DNA from 3 places in the Rhizobium sp. BR 362 genome. Region 3 is predicted to be linked to each of the others. Evidence: predicted binding sites of a transcription regulator. Region 3 holds the regulator's gene; each other region holds the start of a gene.
The links. Region 3 encodes PhoB, which activates phosphate uptake and scavenging genes when phosphate is short. Its sites were predicted from a motif close to TGTCATNNANCTGTCAT; they were not measured.

Region 1 (8,175 bases), on a different contig from region 3:
AATGGCTGCGTCTGTTGCACGGTGCGCGGCGACCTTATCCGCGTCGTCGAGGGCCTGATGCGCCGTCCCGGCCGTTTCGACGGCATCATCGTCGAGACCACCGGCCTTGCCGATCCGGTTCCCGTCGCTCAAACCTTCTTCATGGATGACGATGTCCGTGCCAAGACCGAACTCGACGCTGTCGTAGCACTTGTCGATGCCAAGCACCTACCACTGCGGCTGAAGGACAGCCGCGAGGCGGAAGACCAGATCGCCTTTGCCGACGTCGTCGTCATCAACAAGTCCGACCTCGTTTCTCCGGACGAGCTGGCTCAGATCGAAGACATCGTCCGCGCCATCAATCCGGCCGCCCGCGTCTATAAGACCACGCGCTCCGGCGTCGATCTCGCTCGCGTTCTGAACCAGGGCGCTTTCAACCTCGAGCGCGCGTTGGAAAACGATCCGCATTTTCTCGAGCACGGCCATGAAGATCATGTCTGCGGCCCGGATTGCGACCATCACGACCATGATCACCATCATCATGACCACGATCACGATCATCACCACCATGATCATGATCATGATCACGACCACCATCACCACGCCCCGTCGCCGATTCACGACGTGACCGTGCAGTCGGTTTCGTTGCGCGGCGGCGAAATGAATCCGGAGCGTTTCTTCCCGTGGATCCAGAAGGTCACGCAGACAGACGGCCCGAATATTCTGCGCCTCAAGGGCATCATCGCCTTCAAGGGTGACGCGGAGCGCTATGTCGTCCAGGGCGTCCACATGATCATCGAAGGCGATCATCAGCGTCCCTGGAAAGACGGCGAAAAGCATGAGAGCCGCCTGGTCTTCATCGGCCGCGAGCTCGACCGCGAAAAGCTGGAAAAGAGCTTCAAGGCCTGCGAGGCGGCCGCCTGATGCCGACTGTTGCTCCGCTTGATATCGACGGCCACGTTCTGGCCGTCGAATTTTTAGGTGAGACCCCCTTCTTCGCCAGCGCCGCCGGCGCGATCCATCGTCTGGAAGGCGGCGAGAAGGTGACCGAAGCCCATCAGGGCATGCTCACCTGCATTCGGGATCCGCACAGCGACAGCCTGATTTCCGGCGGCGAGGACGGCAAGGTTCTCCGGATCACTGCGGATGGCGGCGTCACCATGCTTGCCGAAGCGCCGCGCAAATGGATCACCCAGGTCGCCGCCGGCCCGCAGGGCGCAGTTGCTTACGCCTATGGGAAAAGCAGCTTCGTGCGGCTGGCGGACGGCTCGGTCAAGGAATTTGCCGAGGAGCGCACCGTCGAAGGCATCGCGTTTGCGCCGAAGGGCCTGCGCATCGCGGTCGCCCGCTATAACGGCGTGTCGCTGCATTGGGTCGGCATGGCCGCGCAGCCGATCAATCTGGAATGGAAGGGCGCCCATACCGGCGTCACCTTCTCGCCCGACGGTCAGTTCGTCGTCACCACCATGCAGGAAAACGCACTGCACGGCTGGAAGATGGACTCAAAGCCCGGCGCCGAGGCCAGGCATATGCGTATGACCGGCTACCCCGCCAAGGTGAAATCGCTCTCCTGGTCCAACAAGGGCAAGTGGCTCGCCTCCTCCGGCGCACCGGCGGCGATCGTCTGGCCGTTTCAAAGCAAGGATGGTCCGATGGGCAAGGCGCCGCTGGAACTCGGCACCCGCGGCAACATCATGGCGACCTCGGTCAAGTTTCATCCGGTGGAAGAGATCCTGGCGATCGGCTTTATTGACGGCATGATCCTGGCGGTGCGCATCGGCGACGCCAAGGAAGCGCTCTTGCGCCGTCCTGGCAAGGGTGCGATCACCTCAATGAGCTGGAGCAAATCCGGCAAGCTGCTCGCCTTTGCCTCCGAGGCCGGCGATTGCGGCGTGGTTGACGTTTCCGCTTGAAGAGAAAGATAGGCCCATGTCCCAGACAGGAACGGCAATCGCCGGACATTCCCCTGCCGCAGCCGGCAGCGTCTGGGACGTGATCCGCCATGACGCGGCCGATCTCGCCGGCCGCGAACCGACGCTGCGCCCGCTGCTCGCGGCGCAGATCATCGCGGCGCAATCGAATGCCGAAAGCCTCGCTAATGTGCTGGTCGCCCGGCTTTCTGTCGCAAAGATCGAAACCGGGGATCTCTTCGCCCTGTTTCATGACGTACTGACGCGACACGCGGCAATCTTGCAGGCGACCGAGGCAGACCTCGTCGCTGTCCGTACTCGTGACCCCGCCTGCACGACCTATCTGCACGCGCTGTTGAACCTGAAGGGCTTCCACGCCCTGCAGACCCATCGCATCGCCCATGCGCTCTGGACGGAAGGCCGGCCGGAAATTGCCAGTTGGCTTTCCAATCTGGCCTCCCTCGTCTTCGGCCCGGATATTCATCCGGCGGCAAGGATCGGCTCGTCCATCATGCTCGATCACGGCTCCGGTATCGTCATCGGCGAAACTGCCGTTATCGAGGATGAAGTCTCGATCCTGCAGAACGTCACGCTCGGCGGCACCGGCAAGGAAACCGGCGATCGCCATCCGAAGATCCGACACGGCGTGATGATCGGCGCAGGCGCAAAAATCCTCGGCAACATTGAAGTCGGCGCCTTCAGCAAGGTAGCGGCGGGCAGCGTCGTCGTGAAGCCGGTCCCGGCCCACTGCACCGTCGCCGGCGTTCCCGCCACGGTTGTCCGCATCCACCGCGCCGATGAGATTCCGGCCGAGACGATGGATCAGAATATTTAATTGAAGTGCCGCAGCCCTGTGGCCGACCCTCGTCCTTCGAGGCTCCGCCGCGATCGCTGCGCTCAGGCGTCAGCGCACCTCACCATGAGGGCGGAACGAGCGCCAGTATTCGAAAATCAAATTGTTTTCTCCGCCTCAAGCAGGGAACTACTTGGGCGGCGGAGCGAGAGGAACAGCCCTCATGGTGAGGAGGTCCGCAGCCGTCTCGAACCACGAGGGCGGGTGATGAAAATACCATTTGCCTCGAAAGCCGTGACATAAGGTAGCAGACCACATGCCTCCGCCGCATCTGCCTGCGAGCCCCTCCTTCACGTCAGTAAAATCAATAACTTGACTGCGTCTTTCATAGGCAACGCCTTCCTCTTCCGACGCGACCTTCACAGAACTGTCATGGACGCTTGATAGCTCGAAATGGTTCTTTCCGCCTCGGCGCGGCGCATTTTAAGCGTCGGGGCGCAGCCCCCCACTCGAGAGGATATGACAATGATCTGTCTTTCGCGTCGCGCCGCCCTCGCCGCCGGCAGCGCGCTTACCCTTATTTCGCTCAGTTCCACCGCCGGTGCCGCTGACAACGCGCCGCCGACCAATACCGCGACGCCGATCAAGCATCTGGTCGTCATCTTCCAGGAAAACGTTTCCTTCGACCATTATTTCGCGACCTACCCCAAGGCCGCAAATCTCGACGGTGAGCCCGCATTCAAGCCCGCCGACAACACGCCGAGCGATATCAACACCCTCGCCCATGCCGGTTTCCTCGACAATAATCCCAACAAGACCAACACCGCGAACGGTGCCGATGCCGCCGCTCCCTTCCGGCTCGACCGCACACAGGCGGCGACCCAATCGCAAAACCATGGCTATACCGCCGAACAGGCCGCCTATAACAACTTCGCGATGGACCTTTTCCCGGCCAACACCGGGAAGGGCACCAAGGGTGCTGCCGGCGCTTTCGGCACCAAGGGCCAGGTCATGGGCTATTATGACGGCAACACCGTCACGGCGCTCTGGAATTATGCCCAGCACTATGCGCTGAACGACAACTCTTTCTCCACCAATTTCGGCCCTTCGACTCCCGGTGCCCTGAATCTCATCTCCGGCCAAACCAACGGCGCTATCCTGCCGCCCGGCTACACGCTGGAAAGCGACGGCACCTACTCCAAGGGCCGCATCGTGCCCGACGGCAACGGCGGCTGGACTGTCATCAGCGACTTCGATCCGACCGGCGACGTCTGCTCGGTTGGCCAGACGGCGCTGATGTACGGCAAGAACATCGGCGACATGCTGAACGAACACAAGATCACCTGGGGCTTCTTCGAAGGCGGTTTCGATCTGACGGCGACCAATGCGGACGGCACGACGGGCTGCAAGCGCGCGACCACCTCGGCCATCACCAAGGTCAATTACGGCGACTACATCCCCCATCACCAGCCGTTCCAGTACTACGCCTCGACCGCCAATCCGACGCATGCACGCCCATCTTCCGTTGCAGCGATCGGCACCACGGACGCAGCAAACCACCAGTATGACATGACCGACTTCTATGCGGCCCTGAAAAACGGCAACATGCCGACCGTCAGCTTCCTGAAGGCATCAGCCTATCAGGACGGTCATGCCGGCTATTCCGATCCGCTCGATGAGCAGGAATTCGTGACGCAAGTGGTCAATACCGTCCAGGATTCGCCGGACTGGAAGGACACCGCCATCATCATCCTCTATGACGATTCCGACGGCTGGTACGACCATGCGCACGCCGTCGTCAATCCGTCCAAGCTCGGGGTCAAAGGCTACGACGTACTGAACGGGGACGGCTGCTCCACCGGCACACCGCTGCCGGGCGTCAACGGCCAGCCGGCCCAGGGCCGTTGCGGCTACGGCACGCGCCAGCCGCTGCTGGTCATCTCGCCCTATGCCAAGGTCAACTTCGTCGACCATACTTTGACAGACCAGACCTCCGTCATGCGCTTCATCGAAGACAATTGGATGGGCGGCGAACGCCTCGGCGGCGGCTCGTTCGATGCCATCTCCGGCCCGCTGAACAACATGTTCGACTGGTCGAAGGGCGATGCGCCAAAGCTGATCCTCGACACGAAGACCGGTAACAGCGCTTCCTAAGCTAAGAAAGAGGGGATGGACAATGTCCTTGAAGAAGCAGCATTTCCTTCCCCCGATCGCACTCGCGGGCATCTCGCTCGCGGGGGCGACCATCGGCTTGGCAAACGAACCCGCTGCCAATGCCGTCGCCGCAAATACCTATGACAATACGGCTTCGCTGAGCGCCGTCGCGCAGCTCGGCAAGAAACTGTTCTTCGATCCGTCGCTCTCAGGCGGCGGCCAGATGTCCTGCGCAACCTGCCATGATCCCGCAAATCACTATGCGCCGGCTAATGACCGCGCCGTGCAGCTTGGCGGCCCGCATCTCGACCAGCCGGGCATCCGCGCTGTCCCGAGCCTAGCCTACAAGATGTCGACGCCTTCCTTCTCCGTCGGCGCGGAAAGTGCCGCCGACGAAGCGGCCGAAGCAGCACCGATGACCGAAGCCTCGGGCGTGGCGCTCGCCAACGCCCCGACGCCCGTCGCTGGGCCGCTGACCGCGCAGGCGGTCGTCAAGGCCGATTCGAACGCGCCCGATCTGGTGCCACAAGGCGGCATGTTTTGGGACGGCCGCGTCGATTCGCTGGAAGAACAAGCGCTGCAGCCGATGATCTCGCCCTTCGAGATGGCCAATGCCGATGCCGCCGGCGTCTATGTCAAGCTGAAGCAGAACTACTGCAAGGACATCGGCACCCTCTTCGGCAACAATGTCCTCGACGATCAGGATATGACGATCGCCGAAGCCGGTTTTGCGATCGCGCGTTATCAGATCGAAGAGCCCTCATTCCATCCCTATTCGAGCAAATACGACTACTATCTGCGCGGCAAGGCGCTGCTCTCCGACGCCGAAATGCGCGGGCTGAAACTGTTCGACGACCCGAACAAAGGCAACTGCGCCTCCTGCCACCTCGACAAGGTGACCGGCGACGGCCAGATGCCGAACTTCACCGATTTTGAATTCGAGGCGCTTGGAGCGCCCCGCAACCCTGATATCCCGGCCAATGCCGATCCGCATTATTACGACACCGGCATCTGCGGTCCGCTGCGCAACGACACCTACTCCGCCCAGCCGCAGAATTGCGGGCTCTTCAAGACCCCGACGCTGCGCAACGTCGCCGCCCGCCACGTCTTCTTCCACAATGGCGTCTACCGCTCGCTGGAGGACGTCACCCGCTTCTACGTCAAGCGAGACACCAATCCGGCCGAAATCTATCCGAAGGATGCGAGTGGCAAGGTGCTGAAATACACCGACCTGCCGGCGCAATATCAGGCCAATATCGACATCATCGACGCGCCGATGAACCGCAAGCTCGGCGATGCGCCGGCTCTGAACGATACGGAAATCGCCGATGTCGTCGCGTTTCTGAAGACGCTGACGGATGGCTACGACCCGGCGAAGGACAGCGTAAAGGCAGCCAAATAGAAAGGCCTTCGCCTGGATGGGCGAAGGCGGATCGAAACCTTGGAGCGGTTTGGCGTTTCACAGAGCGGCCAAACCGCTTTATTCGTTTGTTTATGCAGCCTTGGCGATCGGCGGCTGAGCGAGCTTGCGGCCGCTGGCAACGATCATACCGGCAGCGCCGTCGAGCCAGCCTTCCTTGAGCTCGAGAGCAAGGAAACGCTCGCGCTGGAACGGGCCCGGCATCACCAGATGGCGGGTCTTTGCGGCAAAGAAGCCGAAACGCTCGTAATATGGCGCGTCGCCGACGAGCAGGATCGCGCCATGACCGCGCTTCTTGGCTTCGAGAATGGCGGCGCGCATCAGCGCCGAGCCCATACCCTTGCCTTCATAGGCGGGATCGACGGCCAGTGGGCCGAGCAGCAGCGCATCGACCGGACGAGTCTCACGATTGACACCGGCTTCGACGTTCCACAAGCGTACCGTGCCGATGACATGGCCGGAACGATCGCGGGCGACGAGCGCCAAGCCTTCAGCCGGAACACGGCCGCGGCGGAGCTTCTCGGACGACTTCTTGCGGCGGTCGGCGCCCATGGCGCGATCCAGCAGATTTTCGCGCGCAACGACATCGCCTGCATTTTCCAGGTCGAGGGTGAAAGTGGAAGGCGCAAAAAATGCGCGGACAGAATCAAGAACAGCGGCCATCTCGGCCTCCCGTGCCCAATACCGTTATCAGCGGTGCTAAAGGGAATTGTGAGTGTGCCGCCCCGGCTGATTACGGGGCAGGCATTGGCTTTTAAATGATGTAGGCCTTCAGCGGATCGAAACCGTTGAACGCTACAGCCGAGTAGGTCGTCGTATAGGCCCCGGTGCCTTCGATCAGGACCTCGTCGCCAATGGTGAGCGTCACCGGCAGCGGATAGAGGTTCTTCTCATAAAGAACGTCGGCCGAATCGCAGGTCGGACCGGCAATGACGCAGGGCTCCATGTCGTCGCCGTCCCGCTCGGTGCGGATCGGGTAGCGAATCGCCTCGTCCATGGTTTCAGCCAGACCGCCGAACTTGCCGATGTCGAGGAAGACCCAGCGGGCGGCATCGTTGTCCGACTTCTTCGAAATCAGGACGACTTCAGCCTTGATCACGCCGGCATTGCCGACCATGCCGCGGCCCGGCTCGATGATCGTGTGCGGGATCTGGTTGCCGAAATGAGCGCGCAGAGCCGCAAAGATCGCCTTGCCATAGGCTTCCGCCGACGGAACATCGCGCAGGTACTTGGTCGGGAAACCACCGCCCATGTTGACCATCTGCAGGTGGATGCCCTGCTTGGCGAGCGAGACGAAAACGCGCTTGGCATCGGCAAGAGCCGCATCCCAGGCATCGACCTTGGTCATCTGCGAGCCGACATGGAAAGACACGCCGTAGGATTGCAGGCCAAGCTGATGGGCATAGACGAGAACGTCGACAGCCATCTGCGGGACACAGCCGAACTTGCGCGACAGCGGCCATTCGGCGCCTTCGCCGTCCGTCAGGACGCGGCAGAACACGCGAGCGCCGGGAGCGGCACGCGAGATCTTCTCGACTTCCTCGTGGCTGTCGACGGCGAAGAGGTTGATACCGAGCGCATGCGCGCGGGCGATATCGCGCTCCTTCTTGATCGTGTTGCCATAGGAGATGCGGGCAGCGGTCGCACCGGCATCGAGCGCCATTTCGATTTCTGCGACGGACGCGCAATCGAAGTTGGAACCGAGGCTTGCGAGCAGGCGCAGCACTTCCGGAGCCGGGTTGGCCTTGACGGCATAATAGATGGCGCTGTCGGGCATGGCATGACGGAAGGCGTGAAAATTGTCGCGAACGACATCGAGATCGACGACGAGGCAGGGACCGTCCGGACGTCGGGTAGCGAGGAAGTCGCGAATACGTTGCGTGGTCATGTCAAATCCCTTTCAATTCCAAAAGCTCCGG
Region 2 (8,175 bases), on a different contig from region 3:
CCTCGCGCGCGTAACGGATGCCGAAGGCGTCGTTCATACTGCGGGCGCCTTCGTGCCGCAGTTGGAGCGATTGGTCGGTCGCTTCGACCTCGATTTCCGTATGCTGGACATGATTTTGGCAGCCTTGACGGCGAATCCAGCACTGACGCTCGGCTGCAATCTATCCGCAGCCACCTTATCGGCGCCGGATCGATTTGCCGATATTTTTAACCGAATCAGCCAACAGCCCGAACTCGCGTCCCGGCTTGTCGTTGAAATTACCGAGACCTATCCGCCCGTCGGCGCCGCCATCGAACGGGTGAAAATGATACGGGCACTCGGTTGCCGCATCGCCGTCGATGATTTCGGTACCGGCTTTGCGACCCCCGCGCACCTGCTGCAGGTCTCGGCCGATATCGTCAAAGTCGACGCGGCTTTTGTCCGGGATATCAGGCCGGGGCACAACGGCGGCGACAGCCTTTATCATCTGGTCGGTTTTGCGTCCTGTCTTGCTTCCACGGTGATTGTCGAGGGAATCGAAACCGAGGCGCAATTGGAGGCGGCGCGCGCGAGTGGCGCGACGCATGTGCAAGGTTTCCTTCTGTCCAAGCCCGTGGCGCTTCAGCAGCTTCCACAGACAAAGGGCAAATTCGGTCTGCGGGAGGTCGGATGAATATTCCACCTCCTGTCCCGCGAAGCTGCTTGGCAAAACGAACCTACGGTTTGAAGCCTATCGGCCGGAGGTGCGGCTTTCCTGCCTTCCATGCCGCTTGGATCGCGGAGGTGATGGCATGATCAAACATCCTTCCTTGCCTCGCAATTCTGATTTTTCGGCCGCGCAGGACGTGCAGGCGCAAGCGCGGCTCAATCTGCTGTTCGAGGAATTGCAGGGTCTGTTTCCGGGCACCTCCTATATCGACAGCGGGTTGCCGTTTGCTCTCGTCGGCGGAGACGAGCCGCACATTGTCATTCACAACCTGTCGGGAGATACCACGGGACGCGTGACGATCGATGCCGAAAACGGCCTTTACGTCTTTTGCGAACTCGACCGCGCCGCCGGTATCGTTCTGGCGACGGCGAGCGAAGAGCGGCTGATCGATGAAATCGTTGCACATCTCTCCGGCGGCGACGAAAACCTTACGCCGCTTACCGTGAACACCGCTGTCGGCGTTCTGGTCGGCCAGACCGTGGAAGATGTCGAGCGCAAGCTCATCCTTCAGACGGTGCGTCACTGCAACGGCAATCCAACCTATGCCGCCTTCATGCTCGGCATTCCTCTCATCACCCTATGCACCAAGCTGGCAACCTACTTTGCGGATCCGGCAAAGGACTTTGCAGATGCGGATGGCCATGCCGAGCCCGTGAAGAAAGATCGACAATGAGCAGGCGTCCTCAACAAGGGATGCCGAGCATGCTGCAAACCAAAACCTGTGGAGTTCGAAGCCAATGCAAGATTCACGAATGGGTTTGTTCACGAAGCAATCGCGCGAGGCGGCCCATGCCAGGCCACACGAGATCCGGGAAACGATGATGGACGGTTTCAGCAACCGAAAAGACCTGCCTCAGCCGCAAATGCATGTTCTGTTTGAAGGCTGCGTAAAGATTGTTTCAGCCTATGTCAGCCACAACCCCGTTCTTGTCGGCAGTCTTCCGAAGCTGATTGCGGATGTGCATGAGGCGCTGCAGGCTTTGAATAGATCCGCATTTCCGCTGGAGCAAACCAGACCGATTCCGGCCGTCGATCTCAAGAAATCGGTGACGAACGACTACATCATTTGCTTAGAAGACGGAAAACGCTTCAAGACGCTCAAGCGACACCTGCGTGTTCACTACGGCATGACGCCCGAGGAATATCGCGCAAAATGGGGCCTTGCTCCCAACTATCCGATGGTCGCGCAGAATTATGCGAACCGCCGTTCGGAACTTGCCAAGCTCTCCGGCCTCGGCGCCAACGGTAACAAGCCGCAAGAATAATGGCGCCCTGGGGAGGGCGCCATTATCTTTTGGCGATATTTCCGGCTAAGGGGCGGTCAGCTCGATAGCCTTGCGACGCCGGTTAGAAAACCTGGCGAAGCACGATGAAGAGAACGAAGGCAAGCGCAATCGAGGCCGGCAACGTCAGGATCCAGGCCATCAGCATGTTGCGCACGGTCGACCATTGCAGGCCGGAACCGTTCGCCGCCATGGTGCCGGCGACGCCGGAAGACAGGACGTGCGTCGTCGAAACCGGCAAGCCGAGATGGTCGGCCGCCCCGATCGTCAACATGGCGACGACTTCTGCGGCAGCACCCTGGCCGTAGGTCAGGTGGGTCTTGCCGATCTTTTCGCCGACGGTGACCACGATACGCTTCCAGCCGACCATGGTGCCGAGGCCGAGTGCCAGTGCCACGGCGACCTTCACCCAGAGCGGGATGAACTTCGTCGCGTGATCGACGGCGGCATGGTAGTTGGTCACGGCCTTCAAATCATCCGGGCTCATCGGCAAAAGCTTCTGCTTGTCGATCAGCTTCAGCGATTCACCGATCAGATAGATGTCGTTGCGGACGTTGCTTACGAGACCGTTCGGGAGCTTTTCGACGCTCGGATAAGCGGCGATTTCGGCGCTGGTGGCATGGATATAGGCCTGCAGGGCAGGCGTAGTTTCGTCCGTCCAGGTCTTGCTCTTGACTGCATTGCTGACGGCGGCCTTGGCATCGGCAGGCGTGGCGACGCCGGGCTTCACATACTTGCCGAGGACCGTCTCGACCTGCGCCGAGGCTGTCTTGTAGGCGTCGAGGTAGTTCATGTCGGGCGTCCGGTTCAGCGCAAAAGCGGTCGGTACGAGGCCGATCAGGATGAGCATGATCAAACCCATGCCCTTCTGGCCGTCATTCGAGCCGTGGGCAAAGCTGACGCCGGTGCAGGTGAAGATCAGCAGACCGCGAATCCAGATCGGCGGCGGCGCATTGCCTTTCGGCGCTTCATAAAGATCCTTGTTGCGGATCAGAACTTTGGCGACCAGCAACAACACGGCGGCCAGGCAGAAGCCGATGATCGGCGACAGCAGCAACGACATACCGACATTGCTTGCTTGCGACCAGTCGACACCGCTTGTGGCGGAACCGGCGGGCGCGAGGAACTGGTTGGCGAGGCCGACCCCGATGATCGAGCCGACGAGCGTATGCGAGCTCGATGCCGGCAGGCCCAGATACCAGGTGCCGAGGTTCCATATGATGGCGGCAGTCAACAGGGCGAAGACCATGGCAAGGCCCGAACCGGAGCCGACCTGCAGGATCAGTTCGACCGGCAGCAGCGCCAGAATGCCGAAAGCGACGGCGCCGGACGAGGTCAAGACGCCGAGGAAATTGAAGAAGCCCGACCAGATAACCGCAAACTCGGCCGGCAGCGAGCGGGTATAGATGACGGTCGCGACTGCATTCGCCGTATCGTGGAAGCCGTTTACGAATTCAAAGCCGAGCGCGATCAAAAGCGCCAAGCCGAGCAGAATCCACGGAACCGCGGCGGCATTGGCAAGGTCGCTGCCGAGGGCATAGCCGACATAAACGAGGCCGCCGACTACGACCAGGCCGAAGAGCGGCAGAAACCATTTGGCGGAACCGCCTGCCCCATGAATAGGGTGATTGCCACCCTCTGTATTGCTTGAAACGACGTCGACCATCTCAAACTCCCCTATGGCAAAATAAGGTTTTTCATTTAAGCGCGGTTGATGAAGCTCTCATGACGCATAAAGAGACACTCACTCGGGCTATGGTTGCATCGGCTCTCGCTCGCCGGCAAAGGCGGTCTCGCGTTAAGCGGCAGCGCATGAGTCGACCGCTTCAACTTTACGTTCAACATCCTGAATTTGCCGCGAAAATGCCTTTTTCGGTTCACCCGGGGTTCAGATGGCGGGGATTTAAATCCGCATGTAAGGGACTTGAATGGAGGACCATCACAATGAGATTGTCCGTGATTGCCGTCGCTGCTGCACTCGGCGGCTTGATCGCTTCTTCCGCAGACGCGATGCCTATCGCCGCCGTTGGGACTGTAGCTAAAGCGCCCGTCGTCAACGTCGACTATGCCTGCGGTCGCGGTTGGCATTTGACGCCTCGGGGCGTGTGCCGACCGAACCGCTATGGGCCGCCGCGCGGTTATGGTTGGGGATATTACAGGCCACCACCGCCGCGTTGGGGCTGGTATGGCCATCGCCCCTACTATCGTGACGGCTGGGATGGTGGCTGGCGAGGCCGGCCGCGAGACTGGTAAAACAAGACACACCGCCGTCCGATGAGGGTGGATGTCGTCTAATCGGCCCCGGCCGGTTTCGTCCGCAGGAGCCGCGCGGTGCACCACAGCGCGGCCACTGCCGCCAACAGTGCCAGCGTTGACGCGGCGAAGCTTTTGCCGTGCAGAAAGATGCCGGCGAGCTGTGGGCGGATAAGGTCAGCCGTATTGAAGCCCTCGCCGCTAAAACGGCAGAGAACAAGCGACAGGTTGTTGCGTACAAGTGCGCCGTCGATCTCGGAAACGAGGTCGCCGGCGGACGCCTTTTCGTCCTTCATCGTGCGCATCTGCAGCAGCGCCATCTTGGCAGCGGCGAGATAGGCATGTGAGCATTCGTTAAATGGGCTGTCCTCATCCCCGACGCTTCCCGGCATGGTGCCCCAGAGGCAATAGGCTCGCTGAATCTGTGCGAAGTTCAACACGCGACGGAAAGACTCGTCGGTGTCTGATGCCGATGAGGCAGGCGCAATGATACGCCCGTAATAGGGAGCGATCACGGCCATCTCGCCGTGGCTCAGACTTGGTATTGCAATGCCCGCCTGACTTCCCGACGATCCGCCGGCATGCGCTTTCGCGTCCATCGGCAGGCTCAGTGCGCAAATCAGACAAAAGACCGAAAACAGAATGGCCGGTTTCAGCAAGGGCGTCCCACGCATGAAGACATGCGGGGGCGTGTCAGACTTGCCATTTCAGGCCCGGCGCGTGGCTGCGCGGCCATAACGAACCTGCGGCAGGTCGCGTTCGGCCCATGCCCCGAAAGCAAGGCCGAGCGTTGTCCAAAGGATCGCGTGCATGCCGAGCGCGGCGATCCGGAACCGCCAGAGCACGACCGCGGAAAACTGTTCCGGCACTTCGTTGATCGACGGCAGCAGATACTGGATCAGCGCGACGAAGAGGATATAGCCGATGCCGGCAAGGATCGCGCCGTTCCAGGATCCATACCGTGCCGCCAGCCGGCGGCCGAAGCCAACGGCGACGATCATGCCGATAACGGATGCGACGATCATGATGAAGAACAGCTCGGTCCTGGCGCCGATCGTATCCGGATTGCCGACTGCCGGCGGATTGGCCGGATATTTGATGTCGGGAACCACGGAGATGGCGATGAAGGCGGCGAGCGCCAGCAGTGCGGCAGTCCCGCGGGCGCCAAAGGTGCTGACACGACCGTAGACATAGGCAAAGACCAGGGCAAAGAGCCCACCGACAGCCGTGGCGTAGATGATGCTCCCGGTGAAGAGACCGAGGCCCGCCTGGGTGGCGCGGCTGACGATTTCCGGCTCGGGCATTTCGCCCGCTGCCTGGGCTGCCTGCTCTTCGAACGCGATCGCCCGATCGACGAGCGGCTCGCCGAAGGTGCGAGCAAAGGCAAAAATGAGAATGCCAGCAAGCACTCCGACCAGCATGCCGCGGAGCAAAAGACGTCCAACCATGTTGCAGGCCCCTTAGTGGCAGGGGAATCCGAGCAGATGGCGCGCGTCATGCACGAATTCGTGCACGTAGGATCCGGAGATCAGCGCCGTTGCGCCTTCCTCGGCGCCGATGAAATAGATCGCCAGCATGAGGAGAAGGCCGGCAAAGATCGCCCAGGGCAGGATTTCGCCAGCCGGGATCGGAGTCGGGATTGCGGTCGGTGCGAAGGTGGTGTCAGACATTGTATTCCCTTTTTGAATAACGCGTTCCATTTGCGGAAGGGGAGTTTTTACGGGAAGGGTCTGGCTCTCTAGGGGCGGTATCCGCCCTTCGATTACAGTGGCGCGACCGCGCCGGGATTTCACCGGCTTCCACACCCGTAAGCCTAAGTTTATATCTGGCTGCAAAGATAGTTGTCAATCAAACGCCATCGCGATGCGAAATCGCGACAAGGATGGAGTTATCGAGCTGTATGAAAGGACGTCTGAGCTGGATTTGTCACGGGCCGACGCGCGCCAATCGTGAGGGACGCTTTCCCGACGACGAGCCGCTGGAGGCAAAAGCGCTCGAGCGAATTCAACTGACGTCCAGACTCGGAACGGCCGATCGGGCGTGGACGAGTCCGGCGCTGCGGGCCCGCCAGACGGCCGCGGCTTGCGGGCTTGACGTCAAGACGGAGCCGTCTTTCCGGGAATGCGATTACGGGCGCTGGCAAGGCAAGACGATCACTGAGCTCCATGAGACCGATCCGGAAGCGCTGTCGCAGTGGATGCTGGACTTCGATGCGGCGCCGCATGGCGGTGAATCCTTGTCCGCCGTGCTCACCCGCGTCGGCGATTGGATGAAGAGCCATATCGACGATGGCGGCCATACCGTCGTCGTCACGCATGCGACCGTCATTCGCGCCGCCATTCTCCATGTTCTGCAAGCGCCGCCTGCCGCGTTTTGGAGCATCGACATCGAGCCGTTTAGCATTGCGGAGATGACCAGCGACGGCCGCCGCTGGCAGCTCCGTTTTCCGAATGCCTCGTGATAGCGGTCAGCGGCTCGCCTTCGCCCGCTGCCGCTCGAAATAAATGAGATAGGCGGCAAGGCCTGATGTCATCACGGCAAGCCCATACCAGGTGATGGCGTAGACCAGATGATTGTTGGGAAAGACGATCTGCGTCAGGCCGCCGACCGGCAGATCGCCCGGATTCTTCTTGTCATCCGCATCGATGAAATAGGGTGCGACGTTTTCGAGGCCACGGGCCGCGGCGATCGCCGTAACGTCGCGGGAATACCAGCGCTCTTCTGGGGGCACATTGGAGCGCAGCAGCGTGCCCTTCGGCTCGTTCATCCGCAGCAGGCCGGTAACGGTCGTCTCGCCTGCCTGCTCGCCGGCAAGGCGCGTGTTCGGATTGCGCTTGTCGCTCGGCACGAAACCGCGATTGACGATGATGATCGTACCGTCGGCCTCTTTCATCGGCGTCAGCACCCAGTACCCGGGGCCGAGCGCGGTTGCGGCATAGACCTGCGCTTCCTTGTCGTTGAGAAAGGTGCCGGTTGCCTGAACATGTTTGTATTCGTAGCCGGCGGCGTCGATCGCAGGCCATTCCGCCGGGCCGGGGGCGGCCACGGACGGCGCGTCCACGCGGGCATCGACGCGGGCGATCAGATCGAGCTTCCAATGCAGCCGCTTCACCTGCCATGTGCCGAGGCCGATGAGGAGTGCGGTCAAGAGCAGAAGCAGCAACACCCAGATGGCAAGAGCAAGAGTCGAACGCGGCTTGCCGTGAGAGGTGTTCGAGGAAATGTCGGTCATGGCGCTGGTCTCCGGGGGACGCGCTGCCGCATGATTTCGGGAGGTCTTTAATTTCTTCGCAGAAAATCACGCGTCCGGCGAAAGCAAGCGCCGGTGGGAGAGGGCGGGCCTTCGGCTGAAGGCCCGTCGCTCGATCTTACGGCATGTTGCGCATCATGTCGGGCGACATGGGCATCATGTTGGAATTGAGGTGGTGCATGACCCAGAGCGAGCCGGAGAGCGCGATGATCACCAGAACGATGGTGAAGATCAGCGCCATCATGTTCCAGCCGCCTTCCGACTTGGTGTTCATGTGCAGGAAATAGATCATGTGCACCACGATCTGGATGGCGCCGAAGATCATGATCAACGCCGCGGTGACGGCCGGATCGGAGAAGACCTTCGCCATGACCAGCCAGAAGGGGATGGCAGTGAGGATGACGGAGAGAATGAATCCCGTCAGGTAGCTCTTGAACGTGCCGTGACCGGCCTCATGGTGGCCATGGGCGTCGGCGGAATGATGCGAAGGATTGGCGTTCGAGCTCATCCGAGAACTCCCATGAGATAGACGAAGGAAAACACGCCGATCCAGACGACGTCGAGGAAGTGCCAGAACATCGACAGGCACATCAGACGGCGCTTGTTTTCGGGAATGAGCCCATGCCGGCTTGTCTGCACCATCAGCGTAATCAGCCAGACGATGCCGGCGGTGACGTGCAGGCCGTGCGTGCCGACCAGCG
Region 3 (8,175 bases):
CCTCTACTTCTATCAAAACAATGCCGACAAGCTGAAGGTCGCCACCGTGAGCGGCATCGTGCCGTCGGGCGAGACCATCGCCAACGGCACCTATCCGGTGTCGCGGCCGCTGTTCTTCTACGTCAAGAAGGCGCATCTCGGCGTCATTCCGGGCCTAAAGGAATATGTCGACTTCTTCACGAGCGATCAGATGATCGGACCCGACAGCCCCTTGGCCGAATACGGCCTGGTGCCGGCGCCCGATGCCGAGCGCGACCAGATTCGCAAGGATTTCGCGGACGGGAAGATCATGTGATTGCATAAGGACTGCCCGCCGGTGCGGCTCGCCGCCACGCCGGCGTTCGCCGGGGAATGGGAATGAGTTTGTCACTGCTGCTGTTGTGCCTGTCGATCATCGGCGCCCTTGCCTTCGTGGCGGGGCGGACGAGAGCGGCCGCGCTGTCGGGCAACAGGTCCTCGGCCATGCATTCACGGCTCGGCTATCATGGTGCCTATGCCGCCATCTGGGCGATATTGCCGGCGCTTGCGCTGATCTGCGCCTGGCTGGTGATCAGTCCGGAGGTAATTGACCGTTTCGTGGTCGGATCCTTTCCCGAGGAGGTGAAATCCCTCCCGTCGGCCGAACTCAAACTCAGCTACAGCATGGTGCGAAGCCTGGCCCATGGCATGCGCCAGCTCGATGACCAGGAACTTGCCGCCGTCGCCAATGGTACGGCCGATCTTCAATTGGTCCTGGCGCAGAAAGGCGTCCCGCTCGCCGTCCGGCCGACCGGCTACATGATCGATGCTGCCAATCAATATAACGGCATGCGGCATATGAGCCGTGTCGTCATGTCCGTGGCGGCCATTCTTCTTTCGCTGCTCTGTGCCGTCCACGGCCTGCGCGCCATCGCGCTGCGCTTTCGCGCCCGCAACCGGGTGGAGCAGGTCATTCTCGGCGGCCTCGTCGTTGCCTCCTCCATCGCCGTGCTGACGACGCTCGGCATCGCGGCGTCGATGCTGTCGGAGGCCGCCCGTTTCTTCAACATGGTTCCTGCCGCCGAGTTCTTCTTCGGCACCGTCTGGGACCCCGGCTTCACCGGCGCCGGTGCGCGGACATCGGGTACATTCGGCCTCATCCCCTTGCTGGCCGGCACGCTCTATATCGGCTTCGTCGCCATGCTGGTTGCGGTTCCCGTCGGCTTGTTTGCCGCAATCTACATGGCCGAATATGCCTCAGCCCGCGTGCGCTCCGTCGCCAAGCCGATGCTCGAGGTGCTGGCGGGCATTCCGACCATCGTCTACGGCTTTTTCGCTCTGGTGACCGTCGGGCCGTTTCTGCGCGACATTTCCGCCGACATCGACGGCTTGCTGACGGGCAATTATACGAGCTTCATCGAGGCGCAGAGTGTCCTGACCGCCGGGTTCGTTATGGGCGTGATGCTCATCCCCTACGTCTCCTCGCTGTCCGACGATATCATCACGGCCGTGCCGCGCTCATTGCGCGACGGCTCGCTCGGCCTCGGGGCAACGCGTTCGGAGACGGTCAAGCGCGTCCTCCTGCCGGCCGCATTGCCCGGCATCGTGGGCGCACTCTTGATGACGGCGTCGCGGGCGATCGGCGAGACCATGATCGTCGTATTGGCTGCCGGCGTTGCCGCCCGCATGCAGCTCGATCCTTTCGAACCGATGACGACCGTCACCGTGAAGATCGTCAACCAGTTGACCGGCGACCTCGAATTCACCTCGCCGCAGACATTGGTCGCATTCGCGCTCGGCATCACGCTTTTCTGCCTGACCTTGTGCCTGAACATTTATGCGCTCTACATCGTCCGCCGGTATAGGGAGCAATACGAATGAACGAAGTCGTATCTTCCGCGTCATCACCTGTGCCGCGTGGGCTCACGCCCGGCGTGCCGCTGCGACGTGATATCGGCATCAAGCGCCGCTATGCCGCCGAGCGACGGTTTCGCGCCTATGGTATGGCCGCCGTTACCTTCGGCCTTGTTTTCCTCGTCATCCTTGTCTCGACCGTGGCGCGCCACGGTTATACGGCCTTCGTACAGACCTCGATCGCCTTGCCGGTCGAATTCACCGAGAAGGTCATCGACCCCGCGGGCAAGCGCGGCAGCGATCCGAAGGTGCTGATTGCGGCCAATTATCCCGTTCTCATTCGTGACGCCCTGACGAAGGCGCTCGGCATCGATCCTTCCAATCGGGCGCTGGTGCGCGAGGCGATGGAAATGGTGTCGGACGGCGCGCGGATTGCCTTGCGCGACAAGGTCCTGGCCGATCCGTCCGTTATCGGAAAGACGGTAAAGGTGACCTTCCTCGCCAGTGCCAATATCGACTCCGCCAACAAGGGACAGATCGATCTGACGGCCGACGAAAAGGATCGTAAGGTCTCCGATCAGCAACTCGCCTGGATGAGGCAGCTCGCCGCCACCGGCGCCCTGCATAAGGCGTTCAATACCGGTCTGTTCCTGTCGGGCAATTCCAGTCGTCCGGAAGCCGCAGGCCTTGGCGTTGCCCTCATCGGCTCGTTCTATCTCATGCTGACCGTGCTGGTTCTGGCGCTGCCGGTTGGCGTTGCCGCTTCGATCTACCTCGAGGAGTTCGCGCCAAAGAACCGGCTGACGGATCTGATCGAGGTCAATATCAACAATCTCGCAGCGGTGCCGTCGATCGTCTATGGCCTGCTCGGCCTGTCAGTCTTCATCAACTTCATGGGTCTGCCGCGCTCGGCTTCGCTGGTCGGCGGGCTGGTGCTGAGCCTGATGACGCTACCGATGATCATCATCGCCACCCGCTCGGCATTGCGCGCCGTGCCGCCGTCGATCCGCAGCGCCGCCCTTGGCCTTGGTGCCTCGCGCATGCAGGTGGTGTTCCACCATGTCCTGCCGCTCGCCATGCCCGGCATTCTGACGGGGACGATCCTCGGCCTGGCGCATGCGCTGGGCGAGACCGCGCCGTTGCTTTTGATCGGCATGGTCGCCTTTGTCGCCAACTATCCGGCGGGGCCGCTCGATCCTTCCACGGCCCTGCCGGTGCAGATCTACATGTGGGCGAGCGAAGCCGAGCGTGCCTTTGTCGAAAGAACCTCCGGGGCCATTATCGTCCTGCTCTTCTTCCTTGTTGCGATGAACATCGGAGCCATCCTGCTGCGCCGTCGCTTTGAGCGGCGTTGGTGACAGGAGACGATGGAATGAACATGATGACGGAAGCCGCGAGCGAAAAAGCACTGGCCAAGAAGATGATGACGATCCCCTACAAGATGATCGGCCAGGCCGTGTCGGTCCACTACGGCGACAAGCGCGCGCTGTTCGACGTGGATCTGAACATTCGCGCCAATACCGTCACCGCGCTGATCGGCCCCTCCGGCTGCGGCAAGTCCACCTTCCTGCGTTGCCTCAACCGCATGAACGACACGATCGACACCTGCCGCGTCACCGGCAAGATCATGCTCGACGATCAGGATGTCTATGACAACGCCATCGATGTCGTCGAGCTGCGCGCCCGCGTCGGCATGGTGTTCCAGAAGCCCAATCCGTTTCCGAAGTCGATATACGAGAATGTCGCCTATGGCCCGCGTATCCACGGGCTGCATCGGTCCAAGGCCGATCTCGACCATATCGTCGAAACCAGCCTGCAGAAGGCCGGGCTCTGGGGCGAGGTGAAGGATCGGCTTTTCGAGGCCGGCACCAGCCTTTCCGGCGGCCAGCAGCAACGCCTCTGCATCGCCCGCGCCGTCGCCGTCAGTCCGGAGGTCATTCTCATGGACGAGCCGTGCTCGGCGCTCGATCCGATCGCCACCGCCAAAGTCGAGGAACTCATTCATGAGCTGCGGGAAAATTTCACGATCGTCATCGTGACGCATTCCATGCAGCAAGCAGCCCGCGTTTCGCAGCGCACCGCAATGTTTCATCTCGGTCATCTGGTCGAGGAGAACGATACCGATAAGATGTTCACCAATCCCGATGATTTCCGCACGCAGGATTACATCATGGGCCGTTTTGGCTGATGATGCTCCCCGCGCGGCTTTCTTCACATCATTCACCTTGAGGATAGAAAAATGGTCTCTACACACATTCTCTCTGCATATGACGAAGACCTGAAATTCCTGACGCGCCGCATTTCCGAAATGGGCGGCCTGGCAGAGCAGATGGTCAGCGACAGCGTTCGCGCGCTGGTCAACGGCGATGCCGCCCTGGCGCAGAAGGTCATTTCCGACGACGTCATTCTCGACCATGCAGAACGCGAAGTCGGCGACAAGGCGATCGTCACCATCGCTCGCCGCCAGCCGATGGCTGCCGACCTTCGTGAAATCATGGGCTCCATCCGCATTGCCTCCGATCTGGAGCGCGTCGGCGATCTCGGCAAGAACACCGCAAAGCGCGTCATCGCCGTGCAGGGCACCGGCGTTCCGCGTCGTCTCGCCCGCGGCATCGAACATCTCTCCGAACTGGCCCTCGTTCAGCTCAAGGAAGTGCTCGACGTCTACACGACCCGTTCGCCTGACAAGGCCGTGTCGATCCGTGAGCGCGACGAGGAAATCGATGCCATGTACACCTCGCTCTTCCGCGAAATGCTGACTTACATGATGGAAGATCCGCGCAACATCACCACCTGCACGCATCTTCTCTTCTGCGCCAAGAACATCGAGCGCATCGGCGATCATGCCACCAACATTGCCGAGACGATCTATTACATGGCGACCGGCGCCCAGCCGGAAGGCGAGCGTCCGAAGGACGATACCGCCAACACCGTGGGTGCGGTGACGGAATAAAGTAGACCCCAAGAGAAGGAGACCAGAGGCGCATGGTTCCGAGAGTAGCTGTTGTAGAAGACGAGGAAGCGCTAAGCGTTCTGCTGCGCTATAATCTCGAGGCGGAAGGCTTCGAGGTCGACACCATCCTGAGAGGCGACGAAGCCGAGCTGCGCCTCCAGGAGCGCATCCCCGATCTTCTGATCCTCGATTGGATGCTCCCTGGCGTGTCCGGCATCGAGCTCTGCCGCCGGCTGCGTATGCGGCCGGAGACGGAGCGCCTGCCGATCATCATGCTGACGGCCCGCGGTGAAGAGAGCGAGCGGGTGCGCGGCCTTTCCACCGGCGCAGACGACTATGTGGTCAAGCCGTTTTCGACGCCGGAGCTGATGGCCCGCGTCAAGGCGATGCTGCGCCGCGCCCGCCCCGAGGTTCTGTCGACGGTACTGCGCTGCGGCGATATCGAGCTGGACCGCGAGACCCATCGTGTCCACCGCAAGAGCCGCGAAGTGCGGTTGGGGCCGACGGAATTCCGGCTGCTGGAATTCCTGATGTCCTCGCCCGGCCGCGTCTTTTCGCGCTCCCAATTGCTCGACGGCGTATGGGGGCATGATATCTATGTCGACGAACGCACCGTCGACGTGCATGTCGGCCGCCTGCGCAAGGCGCTCAATTTCTCCAATATGCAGGATGTCATCCGTACCGTTCGCGGCGCGGGTTATTCCATGGAGGCCTGATCGGGGCAACTCGACCGGTCATCGGACAGGGCGGAAACAGAAAACGGGCCTTTCGGCCCGTTTTTCATGTGGTTAGCACTGGTTTAGTGCGCGGCCCGACGCCGGTCATGCACCGGCTGGTAGGCCAGCCGCTGATGATAGGTGCAGTAGGGCGAAGAGTCCGGGCTGTCATTGCCGCAGAAGTGAAAATCGTCCTTCAGCGGGTCGCCGACCGGCCACTTGCACGTGCGCTCTGTGAGCTCCGTCAGGCCGAGGCGGCGCGAGATCGGAACGACCACATTGGCAGCCGGACGGTATTCGATCTCGTGGACCGTATCGATCTCGACCTCTTCCTTGAGCATCGTCGCACCCTGCTGGCGGGTAACCGTGCGGGTTGCAACGCGCGAGGCGTAATTCGGCGCCCGCGGGGCCGAGGTATTGCGCTTCGGCGCTCGAGCTGCGGTTGCTGCGCCACCGGCTTTCGCTCGGCCCGGCAGGCTCAAGCGATGCACTTTGCCAATGACGGCATTACGGCTGACACCACCGAGCTGTGCCGCGATCTGGCTGGCGCTCAAACCTTCGGACCACAGCTTTTTCAGCTTCTCGACGCGTTCGTCTGTCCAATTCATGCCCTGTCTCCGCTGTCGCGTTTCTGATGGCAGAATCCCTCACCATTGCCTCGCATTGGGTCGAGGCGTGAAACGCTTAAAAATTGTGGTGACTAGTTCCGCCGCATGCAGTCTAGTAATTGGTTTTTAACCTAGTGTGAGGCTGACTCCGTGACAAGAGTCGCGGGAATCTTGAGGAATCGATTTCGAGGTTTTCCCCAACTTGCTATACGTGAGTGGCATTTATGCAATATAAGTTGTCGAAGACATGGCCTCTGCCAAGAGGCGCTCTGCCGCACCTGCTAAATCGCCAGTTTTGTTGACATCGCAGTGCAAAACATCAATAGTGCCCATGCCGCCGAGAGGCGGCATTTTTGATTTTCCAGGGCCCGTTTCACGCGAGGAAACGATTGGCCCTAAAGGTTGTGATCGAGGAGAATGCGCTATGGCTGAAACCGCGCCGCTTTATGACACCTACATGCGTGCTCCGCTGCGGTTCGAGCGAGGCGAGGGCGTGTGGCTGATCACGGAGACCGGCGAGCGCTATCTCGATTTCGCTGCGGGCGTCGCGGTGAATTCGCTTGGCCACGCCCATCCCCATCTGGTTGCAGAACTGAAGGCGCAGGCCGACAAGGTCTGGCACCTCTCCAACCTCTATGAGGTGCCCGGCCAGGAAAAATTGTCGAAGCGCCTGACCGACGCCACCTTCGCCGATAAGGTGTTCTTCACCAATTCCGGAGCCGAGGCGCTGGAATGCGCCATCAAGACGGCACGGCGCTATCAATTCTCCAAGGGTCATCCGGAGAAATACCATATCATCACCTTCGAAGGCGCCTTCCATGGGCGGACGATCGCGACGATCGCTGCCGGCGGCCAGGAAAAGTATCTGGAAGGTTTCGGGCCGAAGGCGCCTGGCTTCGACCAGGTGCCTTTCGGTGATCTCGACGCAGTGCGTGCCGCCATCACCGATGCGACTGCCGCGATCCTCATCGAGCCGGTGCAAGGCGAGGGCGGTATCCGTCCGGCCACCAACGAGTTTCTGCGCGGCCTGCGCCAGATCTGCGACGAGCATGGCCTGCTTCTGGTCCTCGATGAGGTTCAGAGCGGCGTTGGCCGCACCGGCAAGCTTTTCGCCCATGAGTGGGCCGGCATCACGCCTGACATCATGGCCGTTGCCAAGGGCATCGGCGGCGGCTTTCCGCTCGGCGCCTGCCTTGCGACTGCCGACGCCGCTTCGGGCATGAAGGCGGGCACGCATGGCTCGACCTATGGCGGCAATCCGCTCGCCATGGCCGTCGGCAACGCCGTGCTCGATATCGTGCTGGCAGACGGTTTCCTGCAGCATGTGCGCGATGTGGCCTTGGTCTTCCGCCAGGGCCTGGCCTCGCTCAAGGATCGTTTTCCGGATATTATCGAGGATGTCCGCGGCGAGGGGCTGCTGCTCGGCATAAAAGCCGCCATTCCGCAGTCGGACCTGCTGCAGGCAATCCGCGCCGAGCATCTGCTGGGTGTGCCGGCCGGCGACAACGTCATCCGCCTGCTGCCGCCGCTGGTGGTCACGGCTGAAGAGGCGCGCGAAGGCGTTGCCCGCATCGAACGCGCTGCAGAGTCTCTGCGCGCCGCCCGCGTCAAGAAGTCGGCTTGAGTTCAACGCCTGCTGATCGAGGCGTTATTGCCCCGATCAGCGGGCGTTTTCATTTCTGGAGTACAGGTAGGGACATGGCTTCACCGAAACACTTTCTCGATCTCTCGGCCGTCGCGGCTGCCGATCTGCGCAGCATCATCGACGATGCCATCGTGCGAAAGCAGGCGCTGAAGGCGGGTGCTGCCGACAAGCCGCTTGCCGGCAAGATGCTGGCGATGATCTTCGAGAAGCCGTCCACCCGTACCCGCGTCTCCTTCGACGTCGGCATGCGCCAGCTCGGCGGCGAGACGCTGTTCCTGTCGGGTACGGAAATGCAGCTCGGCCGCGCCGAGACGATCGGCGATACCGCGCGGGTGTTGTCGCGCTATGTCGACGCCATCATGATCCGCACGACCGAACATTCGCGCCTGTTGGAACTCGCCGAACACGCGACCGTGCCGGTCATCAATGCGTTGACCGACG

Region 1: a site for PhoB is predicted at 3,100-3,116, ahead of QDY28_RS11285 (phospholipase C). Genes of this name have one in related genera too.
Region 2: a site for PhoB is predicted at 3,686-3,702, ahead of QDY28_RS27755 (inorganic phosphate transporter). Genes of this name have one in related genera too.

The regions. Positions count from the first base shown of each region.
Region 1 covers NZ_JARWGH010000006.1:167,890-176,064, forward strand. Annotated here, with positions in the region: gene QDY28_RS11270 (CobW family GTP-binding protein) at 1-903, shown strand, start outside; gene QDY28_RS11275 (WD40 repeat domain-containing protein) at 903-1,892, shown strand; gene cysE (serine O-acetyltransferase) at 1,909-2,724, shown strand; gene QDY28_RS11285 (phospholipase C) at 3,208-4,836, shown strand; gene QDY28_RS11290 (cytochrome-c peroxidase) at 4,859-6,238, shown strand; gene QDY28_RS11295 (GNAT family N-acetyltransferase) at 6,329-6,919, opposite strand; gene odc2 (ornithine/lysine decarboxylase) at 7,011-8,144, opposite strand.
Region 2 covers NZ_JARWGH010000043.1:18,840-27,014, reverse strand. Annotated here, with positions in the region: gene QDY28_RS27770 (EAL domain-containing protein) at 1-652, shown strand, start outside; gene QDY28_RS31090 (helix-turn-helix domain-containing protein) at 771-1,361, shown strand; gene QDY28_RS27760 (MucR family transcriptional regulator) at 1,510-1,953, shown strand; gene QDY28_RS27755 (inorganic phosphate transporter) at 2,036-3,637, opposite strand; gene QDY28_RS27750 (GCG_CRPN prefix-to-repeats domain-containing protein) at 3,916-4,224, shown strand; gene QDY28_RS27745 (hypothetical protein) at 4,263-4,898, opposite strand; gene QDY28_RS27740 (CbtA family protein) at 4,932-5,672, opposite strand; gene QDY28_RS27735 (CbtB domain-containing protein) at 5,685-5,894, opposite strand; gene QDY28_RS27730 (histidine phosphatase family protein) at 6,125-6,685, shown strand; gene QDY28_RS27725 (SURF1 family protein) at 6,692-7,456, opposite strand; gene cyoD (cytochrome o ubiquinol oxidase subunit IV) at 7,593-7,982, opposite strand; gene cyoC (cytochrome o ubiquinol oxidase subunit III) at 7,979-8,175, opposite strand, start outside.
Region 3 covers NZ_JARWGH010000004.1:403,115-411,289, forward strand. Annotated here, with positions in the region: gene QDY28_RS08560 (substrate-binding domain-containing protein) at 1-295, shown strand, start outside; gene pstC (phosphate ABC transporter permease subunit PstC) at 358-1,839, shown strand; gene pstA (phosphate ABC transporter permease PstA) at 1,836-3,170, shown strand; gene pstB (phosphate ABC transporter ATP-binding protein PstB) at 3,185-4,000, shown strand; gene phoU (phosphate signaling complex protein PhoU) at 4,052-4,765, shown strand; gene phoB (phosphate regulon transcriptional regulator PhoB) at 4,798-5,481, shown strand; gene QDY28_RS08590 (GcrA family cell cycle regulator) at 5,565-6,089, opposite strand; gene QDY28_RS08595 (aspartate aminotransferase family protein) at 6,514-7,713, shown strand; gene argF (ornithine carbamoyltransferase) at 7,788-8,175, shown strand, end outside.